2 linked regions of the Indioceanicola profundi genome follow. The protein of the gene in region 1 interacts with the protein of each later gene in a pairwise test. Links are inferred from orthologs where the notes say so. Each region holds a gene or a part of one and is shown in the gene's direction. Other genes may lie near its edges.

What was found.
Region 2: the proteins of DOL89_RS05230 (region 1) and DOL89_RS16070 interact in binary tests that used the Escherichia coli proteins (3 or more experiments, as listed by UniProt). The link is inferred for Indioceanicola profundi from one-to-one orthologs.

What each region holds. Positions count from the first base shown.
Region 1 is NZ_CP030126.1:1,105,267-1,114,658, reverse strand. The notes cover bases 2,741-5,623. They hold DOL89_RS05230 (ABC-F family ATP-binding cassette domain-containing protein), read left to right. Parts: upstream 2,741-3,178; coding sequence 3,179-5,068; downstream 5,069-5,623. Other genes in these bases: DOL89_RS05225 (class I SAM-dependent methyltransferase), read left to right, coding at 5,236-5,623; ndk (nucleoside-diphosphate kinase), read right to left, coding at 2,741-2,953. Also shown: DOL89_RS05255 (DUF2066 domain-containing protein), read right to left, coding at 1-186; purM (phosphoribosylformylglycinamidine cyclo-ligase), read left to right, coding at 346-1,407; purN (phosphoribosylglycinamide formyltransferase), read left to right, coding at 1,395-2,045; DOL89_RS05240 (hypothetical protein), read left to right, coding at 2,165-2,386; more of ndk, read right to left, coding at 2,531-2,740; more of DOL89_RS05225, read left to right, coding at 5,624-5,835; DOL89_RS05220 (SDR family NAD(P)-dependent oxidoreductase), read right to left, coding at 5,852-6,610; DOL89_RS05215 (YicC/YloC family endoribonuclease), read left to right, coding at 6,795-7,664; gmk (guanylate kinase), read left to right, coding at 7,723-8,391; DOL89_RS05205 (HAD hydrolase-like protein), read left to right, coding at 8,494-9,147; DOL89_RS05200 (hypothetical protein), read left to right, coding at 9,287-9,392. UniProt on the Escherichia coli protein: Genetic data indicate it may be involved in ribosome assembly or function.
Region 2 is NZ_CP030126.1:3,354,504-3,364,489, forward strand. Bases 4,379-7,855 are described here. They hold DOL89_RS16070 (2-oxoglutarate dehydrogenase E1 component), read left to right. Parts: upstream 4,379-4,730; coding sequence 4,731-7,655; downstream 7,656-7,855. Other genes in these bases: DOL89_RS16065 (peptidylprolyl isomerase), read right to left, coding at 4,379-4,392; odhB (2-oxoglutarate dehydrogenase complex dihydrolipoyllysine-residue succinyltransferase), read left to right, coding at 7,723-7,855. In the rest of the region: DOL89_RS16045 (HAD family hydrolase), read right to left, coding at 1-164; DOL89_RS16050 (hypothetical protein), read right to left, coding at 198-629; DOL89_RS16055 (nucleoside hydrolase), read left to right, coding at 824-1,765; acuI (acrylyl-CoA reductase (NADPH)), read right to left, coding at 2,382-3,371; more of DOL89_RS16065, read right to left, coding at 3,466-4,378; more of odhB, read left to right, coding at 7,856-8,949; DOL89_RS16080 (SHOCT domain-containing protein), read left to right, coding at 9,123-9,950. UniProt on the Escherichia coli protein: E1 component of the 2-oxoglutarate dehydrogenase (OGDH) complex which catalyzes the decarboxylation of 2-oxoglutarate, the first step in the conversion of 2-oxoglutarate to succinyl-CoA and CO(2).

The sequences.
Region 1 (9,392 bases):
CTGCTCGCGGGCCACCGCAGCGCTGGCTGCGGTCACGTCCGCCGGCACCCGCTCAACCGTGAAGACATCGTCCCGGGTCTGGGCGACGGAGGGGACCGGCGACAGCGCGGTCATGCCCGCCAGGGGCATCGCCACGAGGGCCAGCGGGAGGAACCTGCGCAGGAGGGGAATGCAGCGGACCAGCATTGCAATGGATTCCGATCTTGCTATGTTCGGCCCCGGTTACAACGACCGGCGGCCCCCATGGTTACAGGCGGGTGCACGGATGCACAGCCGCCTGTCAGGGAACGGTGCTTTTGCTGTTTTAGCCCAGCCGCTACCGCGATTGCCAGAAGCGAGGATACCTTGAGCAGCTACTCCTACAAGGACGCCGGCGTCGACATCGACGCAGGCAACGCGCTGGTCGAGGCAATCAAACCCCTGGCCAAGAGCACGGCGCGCACCGGTTCCGACGCAGGACTCGGCGGTTTCGGCGCCCTTTTCGACCTCCGCGCTGCCGGGTTTCAGGACCCTCTTCTGGTCTCCACCACCGACGGCGTCGGCACCAAGCTGAAGGTCGCCATCGAGGCCGGAAAGCACGATACGGTGGGAATCGACCTGGTTGCCATGTGCGTCAACGACCTTGTCGTGCAAGGGGCGGAACCGCTGCTTTTCCTGGACTATTTCGCGACGGGCAAGCTGGACGTCGCCGCAGGCCGGGCCATCGTCTCCGGCATCGCCGAGGGGTGCCGTCAGGCCGGCTGCGCCCTCGTCGGCGGTGAGACGGCGGAAATGCCCGGCATGTACGCCGAGGGTGATTACGACCTCGCCGGCTTCTCCGTCGGTGCGGTGGAACGCAGCCGGGTCCTGACCGGCGTCGGCGTGGCGGAAGGGGACGTCGTGCTGGGTCTCGCCAGCTCCGGCGTCCACTCGAACGGCTACAGTCTGGTCCGCAAGCTGGTGGAAGTTTCGGGCCTGACCTACGGCGACCAGTGCCCGTGGGACTCGGGCCGCACGCTTGGCGAGGCCTTGCTCACCCCGACCCGGATTTATGTGAAGCCGGTGTTGGCCGCCGTAAAGGCTGGCACGGTGAAGGCCCTTGCCCACATCACCGGCGGCGGGCTGATCGAGAATATCCCGCGCGTCCTGCCGGACGGCACCGGCGTAGAGCTGGATGCCGCCGCCTGGACCCTGCCCCCGGTTTTTCGCTGGCTGATGCGGACGGGCGACATCGCCCCGCATGAGATGGCACGCACCTTCAACTGCGGTATCGGCATGGTCGTGGTCTGCCCCGCCGACCGGGCCGAGGAGGCGGCGAAAATCCTGGCCGATTCCGGTGAGACAGTGACCCGCATCGGAAAGGTCGCCGCCAGCGCCGATGGTCAGGAGCGTGTTCGGATTGCAGGGCTGGACGGATGGCGCGGCTGAAGCTCGGGGTTCTGATCTCGGGGCGCGGATCGAATCTCCAGGCCCTGATCGACGCAGCCGCCGATCCCGCTTTTCCCGCCGAAATCGCGCTGGTTCTTTCCAATAAGGCGGATGCGCTGGGACTGGAACGGGCGCGCAAAGCCGGCATCGCCACTGCGATCGTGTCCCACCGCGGCTTTGCCGACAAGCCGACCTTTGAGCAGGCGATGACGGAAGCCCTGGAAACGGCGGGGGTGGAGCTTGTCTGCTTGGCCGGCTTCATGCGCCTGCTGTCGCCATGGTTCGTGGAACATTGGCATGACCGGCTGATCAACATCCACCCGTCGCTGCTGCCCGCCTTCCCCGGCCTGGATACTCATCGCCGCGCCCTGGAGACAGGCGTGCGCTTCCATGGCTGCACCGTGCACTATGTTCGTGCGGCCATGGATAACGGCCCGATCATTGGCCAGGCGGCGGTGCCGATCCTGCCCGGCGATACGGAGGATGCGCTGGCGGACAGGGTACTGACCCAGGAGCACCGGCTTTATCCGCTTGCGGTCAAGCTGATCGCGGAGGGCCGGGTGCGGGTCGTGGACGAGCGGGCGGAGATCACGGGCCAGCCTACCGCGCCCGAACCGGTCCTGAACCCGCCGGGTTGAGGGATCGCCGGACCTGCGGCAACGGTTCCTGCGCCGAAACGCACATCCGACTTGTCAGCAGCACAGGGACTGCTTAAACCCTGGGCAAAGGGTACGGCATCAATCCAGGGGTAAGAGACATGGCCGGTCACGACAACACCGTCGTCAACGATGCGCTCGTTCGCGAGCATGCGGCGAACTGGGCGGGCTTCACCCGCTTCGTCACCATGGGAATCATCAGCGTCATCCTGATCCTGCTGATGTTCCTGCTGCACTTCTTCGTGGGCTGGGGCTACGCCGTCGTCTTCATGATCCTCGGCCATATCGCTCTCGCCATCGCTGCGATGCTGGGCAAGGTCTGACGCGCCGGCCGCGGACAGGATTTCCAGGGCCGCCGGAGCGATCCGGCGGCCCTTTGTCTTGCCCGCGCCCCACTGAAGCTGGATACGAAAAAGGCCGCCGGATCGCTCCGGCGGCCTTTCCGTCCTAACCGGACCGGGCTGCAATCAGCCGACGATCTCGATCTCGCTGAAGAAGAAGGCGACCTCACGGTTCGCGTTCTCCAGGCTGTCGGAGCCGTGAACCGAGTTCGCCTCGATGCTCTCGGCGAAATCCTTGCGGATGGTGCCCGGGGCGGCATTGGCCGGGTTGGTGGCGCCCATGATCTCGCGATTCTTCGCGACGGCGTTCTCACCCTCCAGCACCTGCACGACGACCGGGCCGGAGATCATGAAGGACACCAGCTCGCCGTAGAACGGGCGCTCGGCATGCACCTCATAGAACTTCTCGGCCTGCTCCTTCGTCAGGCGGACGCGCTTCTGCGCGACGATGCGCAGACCGGCATCCTCGAAGCGGGCGTTGATCTTGCCGGTGAGGTTGCGGCGGGTCGCGTCGGGCTTGACGATCGAGAGCGTCCGTTCGACGGCCATGTCTATTCTCCTGGATACCTGGAAATTTGCGCGAGCTTATAGCGGCGGGCGTGCCGGCGGGCAACGGCCTTTTTACGCCATGAGGATGAGTGGCAGCGTTGCGCCGGTCGCACTGCGCGTAGCGACAGGCCGCCAAGGTTGTCCCCCGCCCCTGGCATGGGGGGCAAGCGGGCCCATATGAGGGGCGGGCTTTGGCCCGACCAAAACCCATGCTATGACGCGCCTATGCTGCTGATCAACGATCTTACATACCGCGTGGCCGGGCGCGTGCTGCTGGACCAGGCGACCGTGACCATCCCTGACGGGCACCGCGTCGCCATCGTCGGCCGCAACGGTACCGGCAAGTCCACCCTGCTGAAGCTGATCGCGGGGGAGCTTCAGCCCGATGCCGGCGACATCCGCCTGAACAGCGGCGCCCGTATGGGTTGGGTCCGGCAGGAAGCGCCGAGCGACAGCCGCTCCCTGATCGAGACCGTGCTGGCCGCGGACACGGAACGGGCAAGCCTGCTGGCAGAGGCGGAGACGGCCACCGACCCGTCCCGCATTGCCGACATCCACGCCCGTCTGGTGGACATCGAGGCGCATTCGGCGGAAAGCCGGGCCGCCCGCATCCTGTCCGGCCTGGGGTTCGACGCCGAGGCTCAGCAACGCCCCTGCAGCGACTTCTCCGGCGGCTGGCGCATGCGTGTCGCCCTGGCAGCGGTGCTCTTTACCGAACCCGACCTGCTGCTGCTGGACGAGCCGACCAACCACCTGGACCTGGAGGCGACGCTCTGGCTGGAGGATTATCTGCGCGCCTATCCGCGCACGGTGATCATCGTCAGCCACGACAAGGACCTGCTGAACAAGGTGCCGACCACCATCGTGCATCTGGACCGGCTGAAGCTCACCTCCTACACCGGCAATTACGACACCTTCGCCAAGACGCGCGCCATGCAGATGGAGCTGCTGAAAGCGCAGGCGGCAAAGCAGGACATGCAGCGCAAGCACCTGCAGAGCTTCGTGGACCGGTTCCGCGCCAAGGCCACCAAGGCCCGGCAGGCGCAGAGTCGCATCAAGGCCATCGAGCGGCTGGGGCCCCGCATCCAGGTGCTGGAGGACGAGACCACCAGCTTCGACTTCCCCTCCCCCGACGAGCTGGCGCCGCCGCTGATCGCGCTGGACGGCGTCACCATCGGCTATGGCGAGAAGGCGGTGCTGCGGGATGTGGGCTTGCGCATCGATGCCGACGATCGCATCGCGCTGCTGGGCGCCAACGGCAACGGCAAGTCGACGCTGGTGAAGCTGCTGGCCGGCAAGCTGAAGGCCATGGCGGGCGAGGTGAAACGGTCCGGCAAGCTGCGCGTCGGCTACTTCGCACAGCACCAGACGGATGAGCTGAACCTGGACTGGACGCCGGTGCAGCAGCTCGCCACCATCATGCCGCAGGCGAACGAAACCCAGCTCCGCAGTCATCTCGGCCGCTTTGGCCTTGGCCAGCAGAAGGCGGAGACGAAGATCGGCAGCCTGTCGGGCGGCGAGAAGGCAAAGCTGCTTCTCGCCATGATGACCCGCGACGCCCCGCATATCCTGATGCTGGATGAGCCGACCAACCATCTGGACATCGACAGCCGCGATGCGCTGGTTGAGGCGCTGAACAACTATGAGGGCGCGGTCATCGTCATCAGCCACGATCCCAACCTGATCGAGCTGACGGCCGACCGGCTGGTCCTGGTCGCGGATGGCACCGCCAAGCCGTTCGAAGGCGACCTTGAGGAATACAAGAAGCTGCTTCTCGACCGGGCCCGCTCGGCCAACCGGGAGGCGAAGGGCGAGGCCAGATCCAAGGAGCAGCGCAAGGAGGAGCGGCGCGCCGCAGCTGAAATGCGCGCACAGTTGGCCCCGCTGCGCCGGAAGATCGAAGAGGCGGAGAAGAAGCTGGCCAGGCTGACCGCCAAGCGCGGCGAGCTGTCGGCGAAGCTCGCCGATCCCGCGCTTTATTCCGGTCCGGCCGACAAGGTCACCCGGCTGCAGATCGAGCTCGGAACACTGGAAAAGGAAATCGAGGAGGTCGAGTCGCAGTGGCTGGATCTGTCGGAGCAGTTTGAACAGGCAGGTGCGGAGGCGCCCGCCTGACATCCACGCACAAACTCTTCTCGGGGCAGCGTGGAACGTTTCCGGTTCGGCCGGGTTCCTCTGCGCAAGCCTCTCCTCCAGGCCGAATCATTGCGCCGGCCGGATATGCATGCCATTTCTCCTCCACCCGCCCGCTCCATTCCATGTCACGAAAGGGTCGTTTCGCGATGCCGCTGGACCGTGTCGAGGCTAGGTCGGCTACCAAGCCACAGCACCCCGCCCTGTTGTTCCTCCGGCGGTGGCTGGCCAACCCGATAGCGGTGGCGTCGATCACCCCCTCGGGTCCGGCCCTTTCAAATCTGATCTCCAGCTTCGTCCGCCGTGAACAGGATGAAGTGATCGTCGAGTATGGCGGCGGAACCGGGGCGATCACCAAGGCCCTGCTGGATTTCGGCATCCCTCCTTCCCGCCTCTATTCGGTGGAGATGGACAAGGAGCTCGCCACCTATCTCCGCGGCCAGTTCCCGGACATCAATGTGCTCCAGGGCGATGTCCGCAACATCCGCTCCCTCCTGCCGCCGCAGCATATCGGCAAGGTCGGCACCGTGGTGGTCGGCATCCCGATGATCCTGATCCCGCTGGAAGCCCAGCGGCAGATCGTGGATGAGATCTTCAAGATCATGCCGGAAGGCCGCCAGTTCCTGGCGTACACCTACTCCGCCCGCTGCCCGCTGAAGCGCAAGGCGCTCGGCGTGGAGGGCAAGCGCCTGGGCTTCACCATGGCGAATATCCCGCCGGCCAGCGTCTGGGGCTTTACCCGGAAGTAACCGGGAACCGACGACCCTATTTCCGCGGCGCCCTAGCGAGCAGCCTGTCCGTCCAGGCCGGCGGCAGTGCGGCCAGCAGCCAGGTCGCCGCATAGGTCGGCCAGGGAAAAGCGATGCGGGACCGGTCTGCGGCCAATCTGGCGACAATCAGCGCGGCAGCCCTGTCCGCATCCATCAGGAATGGCATGGGGAAGCGGTTCACCGCCGTCATCCTGCTCCTCACGAAGCCGGGACAGATGACGTTCACGGATATGCCCTGCCCCTTCAGGTCCCCGCGCAACGCCTCGCCATAGACCCGCACCGCCGCCTTGGATGCGCAGTAGGCGGGTGCTCCCGGCATTCCCCGGAATCCGGCCAGTGAGGCCATCAGGGCGATCTGCCCGCGCCTGCGCGCCGCCATGCGGGGAATCAGCGGGTGGATGGTGTTCAGAACGCCGTCCAGGTTGGTGGCGAAGATGGCGCGCGCCTGCTCCTCCGTCTCTCCGCCCCTGCCTGTGCCGGCGGAGATGCCTGCATTGGCGATGACCAGATCAATGGGCGCCGTCTCATCCTGCGCCAGCACCCAGGCGGCAAACGCCTCCCGGTCCGTTACAGGCACGGTGCTGGTCTCCACGGCCGCCCCCTTCCCTGTACAGGCTGCTGCGACGGCGGTCAGGCGTTCGGCATCGCGACCGGTCAGAAGCAGCCTGCGTCCCTGACGGGCGTAAGCGAGGGCCAGCGCCTCACCGATGCCGCTGGACGCGCCGGTAATGAGGATGCAGGCGGGATCGCGCATGGATGGGTCCTTCCCGACCAGGGCCGAGTTTCTTGTTGCACAGCGGCATCGGGTCTATAACCCCACTACCGTTCGGCGGATGACCTTCGCCGGATCACCTCGTCCCACAGCATTAGCCGAGTCCGCGGTGCCCGCCAACACATCCCCCCGTTCCGCCAATTCCGCCGGCAGCGCAATCGCCAGCATGACGGGCTTCGCCCGTGCTGACGGCTCTGCCCCCTCCGTCCACTGGACGGTCGAGATCAAGAGCGTGAACGGACGGGCCCTGGATGTGCGCTGCCGGATGCCGCCCGGCTTTGATTCGGTAGAGGGCGCGGCCCGCGCCGAAGTGGGGAAGCTGATCCGCCGCGGTAGCGTAAACATCGCCCTGAACGTCACCCGGACAAGCCAGACGCAGGCCCTGCGCCTGAACCGCGACCTTCTGCGCGACGTGCTGGCCCTGGCTCGTGAGATCGAGGGCGAAGGCGCTGCCCCGCCCCGGCTGGATGCCCTGCTGGCGGTGCGCGGCATCATCGAACCCGAGGAGCAGGCCGAGACGGAGGAAGCGCGCGCGGAGCTGGAAGCCGCCATCGCCGTCACCGTGGGACGCGCGGTCGCCGATCTGGCCGCCGCACGTCTGGCCGAAGGCATGCATCTGCGCGACGTGCTGTTGGCCCACCTGGATCAGATCGCCCGCCTGACCGATGCCGCCGCTGGCACCGCCGCCCTGCAGCCGGAGACGCTGCGGGCCAAGCTGCGCAACCAGCTCGCCGCCTTGACGGAAGCCGTTCCCGCATTGTCGGAGGAGCGGCTGGCCCAGGAGGCCGCCCTGCTGATCGCCAAGGCCGATGTCCGGGAAGAACTGGACCGGCTGCGCGCCCATATCTCCCAGGCAAAGGGGCTGCTGACGGAAGGGGGGGCGGTCGGACGACGGCTGGACTTCCTCTGCCAGGAGTTCAACCGCGAGGCCAATACCCTCTGCTCCAAGTCCGCGGACGTTGAGCTGACCCGCGTCGGGCTGGAGTTGAAAGCCACGATCGAGCAGTTCAGGGAGCAGGTGCAGAACATCGAGTAATTCACTGCCGCGAAAAGAGTTGTTGCCGATTATGCTGACCATGACCCGGACGCCCGACATGACCGACGCCACCGCCACCGCGCCTGAACAGTTCCCGGATGACATCCACCGCCGCGGCCTGATGCTGGTGCTGTCCTCTCCGTCCGGCGCCGGCAAGACCACCATCTCCCGCCGTATGCTGGAGTTGGACGGAAACCTGTCCATGTCAGTGTCGGTCACCACCCGTTCCAAGCGGCCGGGCGAGGTGCATGGGCGCGACTATTTCTTCATCGATCCCACCGAGTTCAACCTGATGGTCAACCGGCGGGAGCTGCTGGAGCATGCCAAGGTGTTCGGCAACTACTATGGCACGCCGAAGAGCGCGGTGGAGAACGCCCTGAAGGCGGGCAAGGACGTGCTGTTCGACATCGACTGGCAGGGCACCCAGCAGCTTTCCGAATCCGCCCGCGACGATCTGGTCAGCATCTTCATCCTGCCGCCGGGCGCCCGCGAGCTGGAGCGCCGCCTGACCACCCGCGCGCAGGACTCGGCGGAGGAGATCGCCCGTCGCATGGCCAAGGCGAATGACGAGATGAGCCACTGGTTCGAGTATGACTATGTCATCGTGAACCGGGATGTGGACCGCTCTGTCGAACAGGTCCGCGCCATCCTGACTGCGGAGCGGCTGAAGCGCCGCCGTCAGGTCGGCTTGGCGGAGTTCGTGCGCGGGCTCCAGTCCGGGCTCTGACACCGGCCACGGCAGGCATGCGGGGTACCGCCGCCCAAGCGGTTGTGCAGCGCGGCGATCCTGGATAGACAGGCGGACGCACTCGACAGATTTCCGTCCGCCATGCCCACCCGCCTCGTCATTTTCGACTTCGACGGAACGCTGGCCGACAGCATTCCCTGGTTCCGCACGGTCCTGAACCAAGTCGCCGTCCGGTTCAACTTCCGCCAACTCGGCCATGAGGAAATGGAGGAGGTCCGGAGGCTGGGAAGCAGGGAAATCCTGGCGCGTGTAAACGTGCCGATGTGGAAGCTGCCCATGATCGCGGCCCACATGCGCCGCCGCATGGCGGAGGAGATCGGCCAGATCCGCCTGTTCCCTGGCGTGGACGACATGTTCCGGCAGCTGCATGCCGATGGAATCCGCATCGCCATCGTGAGTTCCAACAGCGCGTCCAATGTGCGCCGTGTCCTGGGTCCCGAGCTTGTGCCGCTGGTGAGCCACTTCGGCTGCGGCAGCTCCCTGTTCGGCAAGGTGCCGCACATCCGGAAATGTCTGGTTTCAACCGGCATTCCCGCATCCGAGGCACTGTGCGTCGGGGACGAGGTGCGCGACCTGGACGCGGCTCGCAAGGCCGGCGTGGCGGCCGCCGGTGTGACCTGGGGCTACGCCCATCCCAGCACGCTCCAGGCCCATGGCGCTCCGATCCTGTTCACAAATCTGGACGAAATTCCCAGACTGCTGACCAGCGGCGCCGAGGCAGTCCGCTCCGTTTAAGGGAAATTACCGTACGTTGAACGAAGCCGACCCGCGGGCATTCGGCGGCATGGACGTGCGCAGCTAGTCTCCTGTAAGCTTATGCTTGTGCGCGAAAAAATCGCCACAACTCAGAATAAGAATGCTTCAGGGGGCCTACGTGCATCGTGTTTACTTCCGGGCGGGAAGCCTTTTCGCCGCCCTCCTGGTTCTTGCCGCCTGCTCCTCCGAGGATCAGGTCGTTTCCGCTACCGAAGAGGGCGCGG
Region 2 (9,986 bases), 2.2 Mb from region 1 along the record:
ACGCTTGCGCGCACGGCGCGCAGCAGGGCGGTGCGGGCGCGGGTGCGGCCGGCCACCAGCTCCAGGAAGGGCAGCAGGCTGTCCCCCTGGACCAGGGTTCCGTCGAAATCGAAGATGGCAAGGCCGGGCGCGTCGTGGCCCGGCCGGGGATCGGCGCTGGTCATGGCTACGCAACAGACCGGGTCACGACATGATCCTCACAGCCGCACGCGGCGGCGAAGGGCGACGCCGGCCCACGCGCCGACGATCACGGCCAGCGGCGTCATCCACTCCCCATGGGCGAAGGGACCGTTGTTCCAGGGGCCATCGGCGAAGTCCAGCAGCCGGGCCAGCGCCCCGCCCAGGGACAACAGGGTCAGCACGCCCATGAACACCCGGCTGGCGGTGGATTCGTCGCCCGACAGCCGCAGCCGCAGCCGCTTCAGCGTCAGCCGAAGCCCGGCATGGGCCAGGAAGGAGGAGGCCGCGCTGAGCAGCAGGGGAACCAGCACCAGCGCCACCGGATCGGGCAGTTCGCCGCCGCTGGGCACCAGGCCCAGATGCGCCACCAGTCCCAGCTTCAACATGAACAGCCATACCACGCCATAGAAGATGGCGTAGATCAGAACGCCGTTGGCGAGATGGCTCATCGCACGGTGGAACTGGACTGCGCGGTCGAACAGCTCTGCCTCCTTGGCCGTGGCGGACGGAAGGCCCGCGCAGCCGGCATATGGGGGAATACCCCTACGAGGGCCATGAAATACTGTCCGCGCTTTCCTCTCAAGCCCTTTCCAGGTATTGCCTGCCCGGAAACCGGACCTGCGGAAAGAAGAGGGTGGCCGTCATGGCGCGCGAAAAGATCATCATCGACACCGATCCCGGCCAGGACGATGCCGTCGCCATGCTGCTGGCCCTGGCCAGCCCCGAGGAGTTCGAGGTGCTGGGCATCACCGCCGTAGCCGGCAACGCGCCGCTGCACATGACGGAGGTGAACGCCCGCAAGATCTGCGAGCTGGCCGGCCGCCCGGACATCAAGGTCTTCGCCGGCTGCGACCGCCCCATGTTCCGCGAGCTGCACACCGCACCCGAGGTGCACGGCCCCACCGGTCTGAACGGGCCGGACCTGCCGGAACCGACAATGCCCTTGCAGCCGCAGCATGCGGTGGACTGGATCGTGGAAACGGTGATGGCGCACGAGCCCGGCACGGTCACGCTGGTCCCCGTCGGCCCGCTGACCAACATCGCCCGCGCCCTGATGAAGGAGCCGCGGCTGGCCGCCCGGGTGAAGCAGATCGTCATCATGGGCGGCGCCCAGACGGAAGGCGGCAACTCCACCCCGGTGGCGGAGTTCAACATCTATGTGGACCCGCACGCGGCCGACATCGTGATGCGGTCGGGGGCGGAGATCGTGATGTTCCCGCTGGACGTCACCCACCAGGTGCTGACCGCCCAGCGCTACATGGACCGGCTGGAAGCGGTGGGCACGCCCGTGGCCAAGGCCACGATCCAGATGCTGGATTATTACCGCCAGTACGACCAGAAGAAGTACGGCACCGATGGCGGTCCCCTGCACGACCCCTGCACCATCGCCTGGCTGCTGAAGCCGGACCTCTTCACCGGCAAGAAGGTGAATGTGGAGATCGAGGTGCAGAGCCCGCTCACCATCGGCCAGACCGTGGTGGACCACTTCGCCAAGACCGGCCGCCCCAAGAACGCCGTCTACATGACCAAGGCCGACGAGGCCGGCTTCTGGGACCTGCTGATCGAGCGTCTGGCGCGCCTGTAAGGATTGCCAGCGATCACGCTAATGCGTAGGTCGGTCACGCAGAGCGTGGCCGACGGCCTTCGCCTGTGTTCCGGGCCATTCGACTCTGTCCTTCCCGTGGGAAGGGGCGGTTCAGGGTATGGGCAAGGGTGAATAGGATGAATGGGATGGCGCGCCGGACCGGCGGAGCCGATCCTGGATCACCTTCACGCACCGGCGGATGAGGTGTTCTCCCTCATCCTATCCATCCCATTCATCCTTGCCTGATTCCAGACCGCCTGCCGGAACTGGCGCGGACAGGGTCGAATGGATGGGCCGGTGACATCTCGAAAGATGAAAATGATGAAGAGGATGAAAACGATGGTGCGGGGCTATTCGGCTTCCGCCTCAGCTCCTGCCCGGTCTTGATCACTGCCTGCGGCGCGCCCGGTCCATCATCTTCATCCTTCCCATCCTTTTCATCATTCAAGCTGTCACCAGCCCCGACGCCGAAGCGGCGATAGTCCTGTCGGCCACGCTCCGCGTGACCGACCTACTCCGGACTCGTAGGTCGCAAGGAGGCCGGATTGCGACGTTGGCGCCGGGCAATCGCCGGAACCGTCGCAATCCGCTGCGCTCCTTGCGACCTACGGCGGCATCAGCCCACCTTGACCGTGACGCGGCCGCGGACCTGACCGGCCAGAATTTCGCTGGCAAGGCGCGGCACGTCCTCCAGCGTGGCGGTCTGGGTGATGGCGGCGAGCTTGCCATGGTCCAGGTCGCGGGCCAAACGGGTCCAGGCTTCGCGGCGCTTGGCCTGCGGGGCCATGACGCTGTCGATTCCGGCCAGGGTCACGCCGCGCAGGATGAAGGGGGCCACGCTGGCCGGAAGGTCCATGCCCTGCGCCAGACCGCAGGCCGCGACGACGCCGCCATAGCGGGTCTGGGCCAGGGCGTTGGCCAGCGTGTGGCTGCCGACGCTGTCGACAGCGCCGGCCCAGCGCTCCTTCGCCAGCGGCTTGCCGGGGCCGGACAGCTCGCTGCGGTCGATGATGTCGGCGGCGCCCAGGCTCTTCAGGTAATCCGCCTCCTGCGGGCGGCCGGTGGAGGCCAGGACCCGGTAGCCGAGGCCGGCCAGCAGGGCCACCGCCACGCTGCCGACACCGCCGGCCGCCCCGGTCACCAGGATGTCGCCGGCGCCGGGCTTCAGCCCGTGCTGCTCCAGCGCCATGACGCACAGCATGGCGGTATAGCCGGCGGTGCCGATGGCCATGGCCTGCTGCGACGTCATGCCGTCGGGCAGCGGCACCAGCCAGTCGCCCTTGACCCGCGCCTTGCCGCCATAGCCGCCCCAATGCGTCTCACCCACGCCCCAGCCGTTCAGGATGACGTTGTCGCCCGCCTTCCAGTCGGGATGGGTGGAGCTTTCGACCCGGCCGGCGAAGTCGATGCCGGGGACCATCGGCCAGCGGCGCACCACCGGGGCCTTGCCGGTCACGGCCAGCCCGTCCTTGTAGTTCACCGTGGACCATTCCACCGCGACGGTGACGTCCCCCTCCATCAGGTCCGAGTCGGACAGCTCCACGATCTCGGCGGTCTGTCCGCCTTCCTCGCGCTTGGACACCAGCAGAGCCTTGAACTGGGACATGGTTTCCTCTCCTTGGTTCTCGTTGGGGCGCATGATCGGGCAAAGCGCCGTTTATGAACAGCCCGTGGTGCGGCGCAAACGGGTGGCGGATGCCTCACCCGGCAGGGGGCGGACGCACCGGCGGCAGCGTGTTACAGAGGTCGGAGGCGTTCTGCGGCTCCACGAACCAGCCGTCACGGCGGTTGCGCCGCGCTTCCACATAATCGGCCCAGGCCGGCGTGCTGGTCTTCAGCACCTGGAATTTCGGCCGCTCCGCCTCCGGCAGGTCGACGGCGAGCTTGACCGTGGCGATGGGCGTCCGCTGCTCCGCCGTCTCATAGAAGCCGAGCGGGCCGGTGCCGCGGGGCAGGGCGGAGAGATGCTCCATCCCCTGCACCACCCGGCCGGCCACGGTGATGTTGCGGTCCAGATGCCGCGGCGCATGGCCGATCACGGCGTAGAGGCCGGCGCCGCTGCCCGATTCCGGCCCGTCGCGGGACACGCCCACCATGCCGTAGCAATGGGCCAGCCATGCCTCCCCCGTCTTCGGGTCTCGGGCGGCAGGGAAACCGTCCACGAATCCGACCTCCGGCGCATAGGCGTCGGGGCCGGGAATGGCAGCGAAGGGAAGGGCCGCGGCGTCCTTGACGAGGAATTCGGGCGGCAGGGCGGATTCGGCGGTGCGGATCGGCCGCGCGTCCGGCTCCCCCTCCTTCGGGTCGCCCCACTGGGTGACATAGTTGTCCTGGACCCTGACGATGGCAAGCCCGTCGAAATAGCCCTCCCGCGCCAGAGCGCGAATGTTCCGTGCATGCAGCGGGGCGAAGGCGGGCGCCAGCTCGATCACCACCCGGCCGGACGGCAGCTCCATCACCAACGTGTTCTCCGGCTCCAGCCCGCGCCAGTCGGCCCCGGTGGTGGTGGCGAGCACGCTGGAAACGGTCTTCGGAGCCTCCTCCGCATGGGCGGCGAGGGGCAGCAGAGTGGCGAGCAGGGCGGGGGCGAGGCGGCGCATCGGCAGGTCCATCAAGGGGCGGATCACGCCACTCTGGCAAAGCCCGCGGCACAGGGCAATTCATCTGCCAATGGAATCAATCCTTTCGCACCGCCGAAAAAGAGGTTGGCTTTTGCGCGGGGAGGGTGGATTCGGGGCGTCGGAAGGACTATCTCTGACCCGACCGCACCTTGGCCTCCTGGGACGCCTGTCAGCGCATGCGGGAAACCTGTCTCCCGTCAAGCCTCGCGCGCCGTAGGAAGCTGATACCGCGGCACTGCATATTGAAGGCACCCGGCCCTTGACGTAAAACCTCACCCGTTTTCAAGCCGGCCCAACCCGTTAAGCCCGACCGCATGGATGGGCAAACCCCAGCGGAACCCCAGATGGCCCCTCTCGACTTCGCCCCCTCCGAGCAGACATCCTTCCTTTTCGGCGCCAACGCCACCTTCATCGCGGAACTCTACGCGCGCTACCAGCAGGACCCGAACAGCGTGGACCTGAGCTGGCAGGGCTTCTTCGCCCAGCTCGGCGACGATGCGCGGGAAATCCTGGCGGAACTCCAGGGTGCGTCCTGGTCCAGGTCCGCCGCCGCGGTGATCGGCGCGCCGGACCCCGATGCCGCTCCGCCGGCGAAGGACAAGAAGGGCGGCAAGGAAGCTGCCCCCGCCGCAGTCGCCGGCGGCCTCACGGCCGAGCAGGTGCGCCAGGCGACCCTGGACAGCATCCGCGCCCTGATGATGATCCGCGCCTACCGTGTCCGCGGCCATCTCCAGGCCAAGCTGGACCCGCTGGGGCTGGAGAAGCGGGCGGAACATCCGGAGCTGGACTACCGCTCCTACGGCTTCACCGACGCCGACCTGGATCGCCCGATCTTCATCAACAATGTGCTGGGGATGGAGACGGCCACGCTGCGCCAGATCGTGGAGGCGGTGCAGAAGACCTACTGCGGCCATATCGGCGTGGAGTTCATGCACATCCAGGACCCGGAGCAGAAGGCCTGGATCCAGGAGCGAATCGAAGGCATCCGCAACCAGACGGACTTCACCCAGAACGGCAAGAAGGCCATCCTGCAGCGCATCACCGCGGCGGAGGGCTTCGAGAAGTTCCTGCAGTTGAAGTACACCGGCACCAAGCGCTTCGGGCTTGAGGGCGGCGAGGTTCTGGTCCCCGCCATCGAGCAGGTGATGAAGCGTGGCGGCCAAATGGGCCTGAAGGAGATCGTGTTGGGCATGGCCCACCGCGGCCGCCTGAACGTGCTGACCAATGTGATGGGCAAGCCCTTCAAGGCCGTCTTCTCCGAGTTCCAGGGCAATGCCGCCCATCCGGAGGATGTGCAGGGCTCCGGCGACGTGAAGTACCATCTCGGCACCTCGTCCGACCGGGATTTCGACGGCAACGTCATCCACCTGTCGCTGTCGCCGAACCCGTCGCACCTGGAAGCCGTGAACCCGGTGGTCTGCGGCCGTGTGCGCGCCAAGCAGTGCCAGCGCGGCGGCCAGACCCCGCCGACGGATGAGAGCCGCCAGGAAGTGCTGGGCGTGCTGCTGCATGGCGACGCCGCCTTCGCCGGCCAGGGGCTGGTGCCGGAGACGCTGCTGCTTTCCGAACTGAAGGGCTACCGCACCGGCGGCATCATCCACTTCATCATCAACAACCAGATCGGCTTCACCACCGCCCCGCAGTACAGCCGCTCCGGCCCGTACCCGACGGAAGTGGCAAAGTCCATCCAGGCGCCGATCTTCCACGTCAATGGCGACGATCCGGAGGCGGTGGTCCACGTCTCCCGGATCGCCATCGAGTTCCGGCAGAAGTTCCTGAAGGATGTGGTGGTGGACATCGTCTGCTACCGCCGCCAGGGTCACAACGAGGGCGACGAGCCCGGCTTCACCCAGCCGTTGATGTACAAGGCCATCCGCAACCAGCCGACCACCCGCGACGTCTATGCCCGGCAGTTGATCGGCGAGGGCGTCGTGACGGCCGAGGAGGCGGACGCCATGGCCGCCGAATTCCATCAGGCGCTGGAGAAGGAGTTCGAGGTCGCCCCCTCCTACAAGCCCAACAAGGCCGACTGGCTGGAAGGCAAGTGGCAGGGGCTGAAGACGGCCACCCCGGACGACCGCCGCGGCGTCACCTCCGTGCCGGAGGACGTGCTGAAGGAGGTCGGGGAGGCCATTTCCCGCGTGCCGGACGGCGTGAAGGTCAATTCCAAGATCACCCGCCAGCTCAAGGCCAAGCAGGAGATGTTCGCCACCGGCCAGGGCATCGACTGGGCCACGGCCGAGGCGCTGGCCTTCGGCACCCTGCTGGTGGAGGGCGTCACCGTCCGCCTGTCCGGCCAGGATGTCGGCCGCGGCACCTTCTCCCAGCGCCACTCCGTCCTGATCGACCAGGAGACGGAGGAGAAGTACATCCCGCTGAACTATATCCGCCCGAACCAGGCCACCTACGACGTCCATGACAGCCCGCTGTCGGAAGCCGGCGTGCTGGGCTTCGAGTACGGCTACTCCCTGGCCGAGCCGCATGCGCTGGTGATCTGGGAGGCGCAGTTCGGCGACTTCGCCAACGGCGCGCAGGTGATCATCGACCAGTTCATCAGCTCCGGCGAGTCCAAGTGGCTGCGCATGTCGGGTCTGGTGATGCTGCTGCCCCACGGCTATGAGGGCCAGGGTCCGGAGCACTCCTCCGCCCGCATGGAGCGGTTCCTGCAGATGTCGGGCGATGACAACTGGCAGATCGTGAACTGCACCACCCCGGCCAACTATTTCCACGCCCTGCGCCGGCAGGTCCGCCGCGACTTCCGCAAGCCGCTGGTGGTGTTCACGCCGAAGTCGCTGCTGCGCCACAAGGCCTGCGTCTCCAACCTGGACATGTTCACCAACGGCCAGACCTTCCACCGCGTCCTCTACGAGGATGGCGTGGACATGCTGCCGAACGAGCAGGTCCGCCGCGTCGTGCTCTGCTCCGGCAAGGTCTATTACGACCTCGCGGCGGAGCGGGACAGCCGGGGCCAGAAGGATGTCGCCATCCTGCGGCTGGAGCAGCTCTATCCGTTCCCGTCCAGCGCGCTCATCCAGGAGCTGGCCAAGTACCCCAACGCCGACGTGGTCTGGTGCCAGGAGGAGCCCGAGAACATGGGCGCCTGGAACTTCGTCGACCGCCGGATCGAGGGCGTGCTGAGCGAGATCGGCCACAAGGCCGGCCGGCCGAAATATGCCGGGCGCGCCGCCTCCGCCTCGCCGGCCACCGGCCTGCTGAAGCGGCACAACCAGGAGCAGGCGAAGCTGCTGGACGACGCGCTCAGCATCTGACGCCGGTACAAGAATCAAAGCCTCATAAGCGAAACGAAGCCCTATAACGAGACGAAGGCCCGATCCCATGGCGACGGAAATCAAGGTCCCAACGCTCGGCGAGTCGGTGACGGAAGCCACCGTCGCCCGCTGGATGAAGAAGGTCGGCGAAGCGGTCCAGGCCGATGAGCCGCTGCTCGAGCTGGAGACCGACAAGGTCACGCTGGAAGTGAACTCGCCCGCCGCCGGCACCCTGGCCGAAATCACGGCAGAGGAAGGCTCCAATGTCGGCGTCGATGCCGTGCTGGGCCTGATCTCCGAGGGCGCCGCGGCCCCCGCGCCGAAGCCTGCCGCCCCGGCCCCGCAGCCGGCCGCGGCCCCGGCTCCCCAGCCCGCTCCGGCCGCCGCCGCCCCCACCCCAGGTGCGGGCGTGATGCCGGCCGCCCGCAAGATGGCGGCCGATGCCGGGGTCGACGCCGGGTCCATCGCCGGCACTGGCAAGGACGGCCGCGTCACCAAGGGCGACGTGATCCAGCATCTGGAGACCCCGCGCCGCGCCGCCGCGCCGGTCCCGGCCGCGAGGCCGGCCCAGCCCTCCGGCCCGCGCCCGCGCGCCGACCAGGAGGAGCGGGTCCGCATGACCCGCCTGCGCCAGCGCATCGCCGAGCGCCTGAAGGAAGCCCAGAACACTGCGGCCATGCTGACCACCTTCAACGAGGTGGACATGACCAACGTGATGGCGCTGCGCAACGGCCTGAAGGACCAGTTCGAGAAGAAGCACGGCGTGAAGCTGGGCTTCATGTCCTTCTTCGTGAAGGCCTGCATCACGGCCCTGAAGGAGCTGCCGGCGGTCAATGCGGAGATCGACGGCACCGATCTGGTCTACAAGAACTACTATGACATCGGCGTCGCCGTCGGCACGCCGCAGGGCCTGGTGGTTCCGGTGGTGCGCGACGCCGACAAGCTGAGCTTCGCCGGGGTGGAGCAGACCATCGGCAATCTCGGCAAGAAGGCCCGCGACGGCAAGCTCTCCATGGAAGAGCTGTCGGGCGGCACCTTCACCATCTCCAACGGCGGCGTCTACGGCTCGCTGATGTCCACGCCGATCCTGAACCCGCCGCAGTCGGGCATCCTCGGCATGCACAAGACGATGGAGCGGCCGGTCGCCATCAACGGCAAGGTCGAGATCCGTCCGATGATGTATCTCGCCCTCTCCTACGACCACCGCATCATCGACGGCCGCGAGGCCGTGACCTTCCTGGTGCGCGTGAAGGAGTGCATCGAGAACCCCGAGCGCATGCTGCTTGAGGTGTGATCCGGGGGCCGATCCGGCCCTGACGCGAGCGCCCCCGCCGGGAAACCGGCGGGGGCGTTTCCGTTTCCGGGGAGTTGCGGCCGCGCATGGAACCGGGCCGGCCATGGGGCGTTCCGGCACTGCGTCCCGGCAGATGCCGTGCGGCGGAAACCTCGATCCCAAGGACAGGCCCCATGCATGAACTCACCCCGGAGGGGCAGCAGGCCGTCGCGGGCATCGCCCAGCGGCACGGGATCAGCACGGATGCGGTCCTGACGCTGCTCCGGGCGCTGATGGCCGGGCATGGCACGATGGCCCAGTTCAGCCATCCCGAGCTGGGCGGCATGGGGCAGTGGTCGCAGGGCGGCATGACCATGGTGGGCGACATGTTCAACCATGGCCTCAAGGCCAGGGTGGACGCGATCTGCACCGAACTGTCGGGCCTGCTCCGCGCCCAGCCCTCCCTGATGGCGGCCGCACCCATGCAATCGCAGCAGCAATCCTCGGGCTTGGCCGGCGTCAGCCTGTTCGTGCCCGGGGGCGCATCCTCCTTCTCCGGGAACTGGTGGCCGGAGGAGTTGGGCCAGCCCTCCTCCGCCGGGTCCCAGAACGATCTCCGCTACGCGGTCTTCCCGGCGGCGCGGCGCTTGGCGGTGGAGATCGGCGGGCGTGTGACGCTGTACGACACCGGCGACCACCTGATCGGCGGCGTGTCCCAGCAGCAGGGCGGCGACCAGTCCCTGACCTTCACCAGCCAGTACGGGCTCGTGCGCCTGGACAGCCTGCCCCAAGTGGGGGCGGGCGGACAGGCATCGCCGGCGGAGATGTCCGCCGAGGCTCCTGCATGGACGGTTCCGCCCGCAGCCCCGCCGCCCGAAGCCGCCCCCATCCGCCCCACACCCGCCCCGGCTTCCGATGACGTGCTGGGAACGCTGGAGCGCCTTGCCGAGCTGCATCGCAAGGGCGTGCTGACGGAGGAGGAGTTCACGGCGAAGAAGGCGGAACTGCTGAGCCGCCTTTGAGCCGCGCGCAGGACGTAGGTCGCAAGGAGCGCAGCG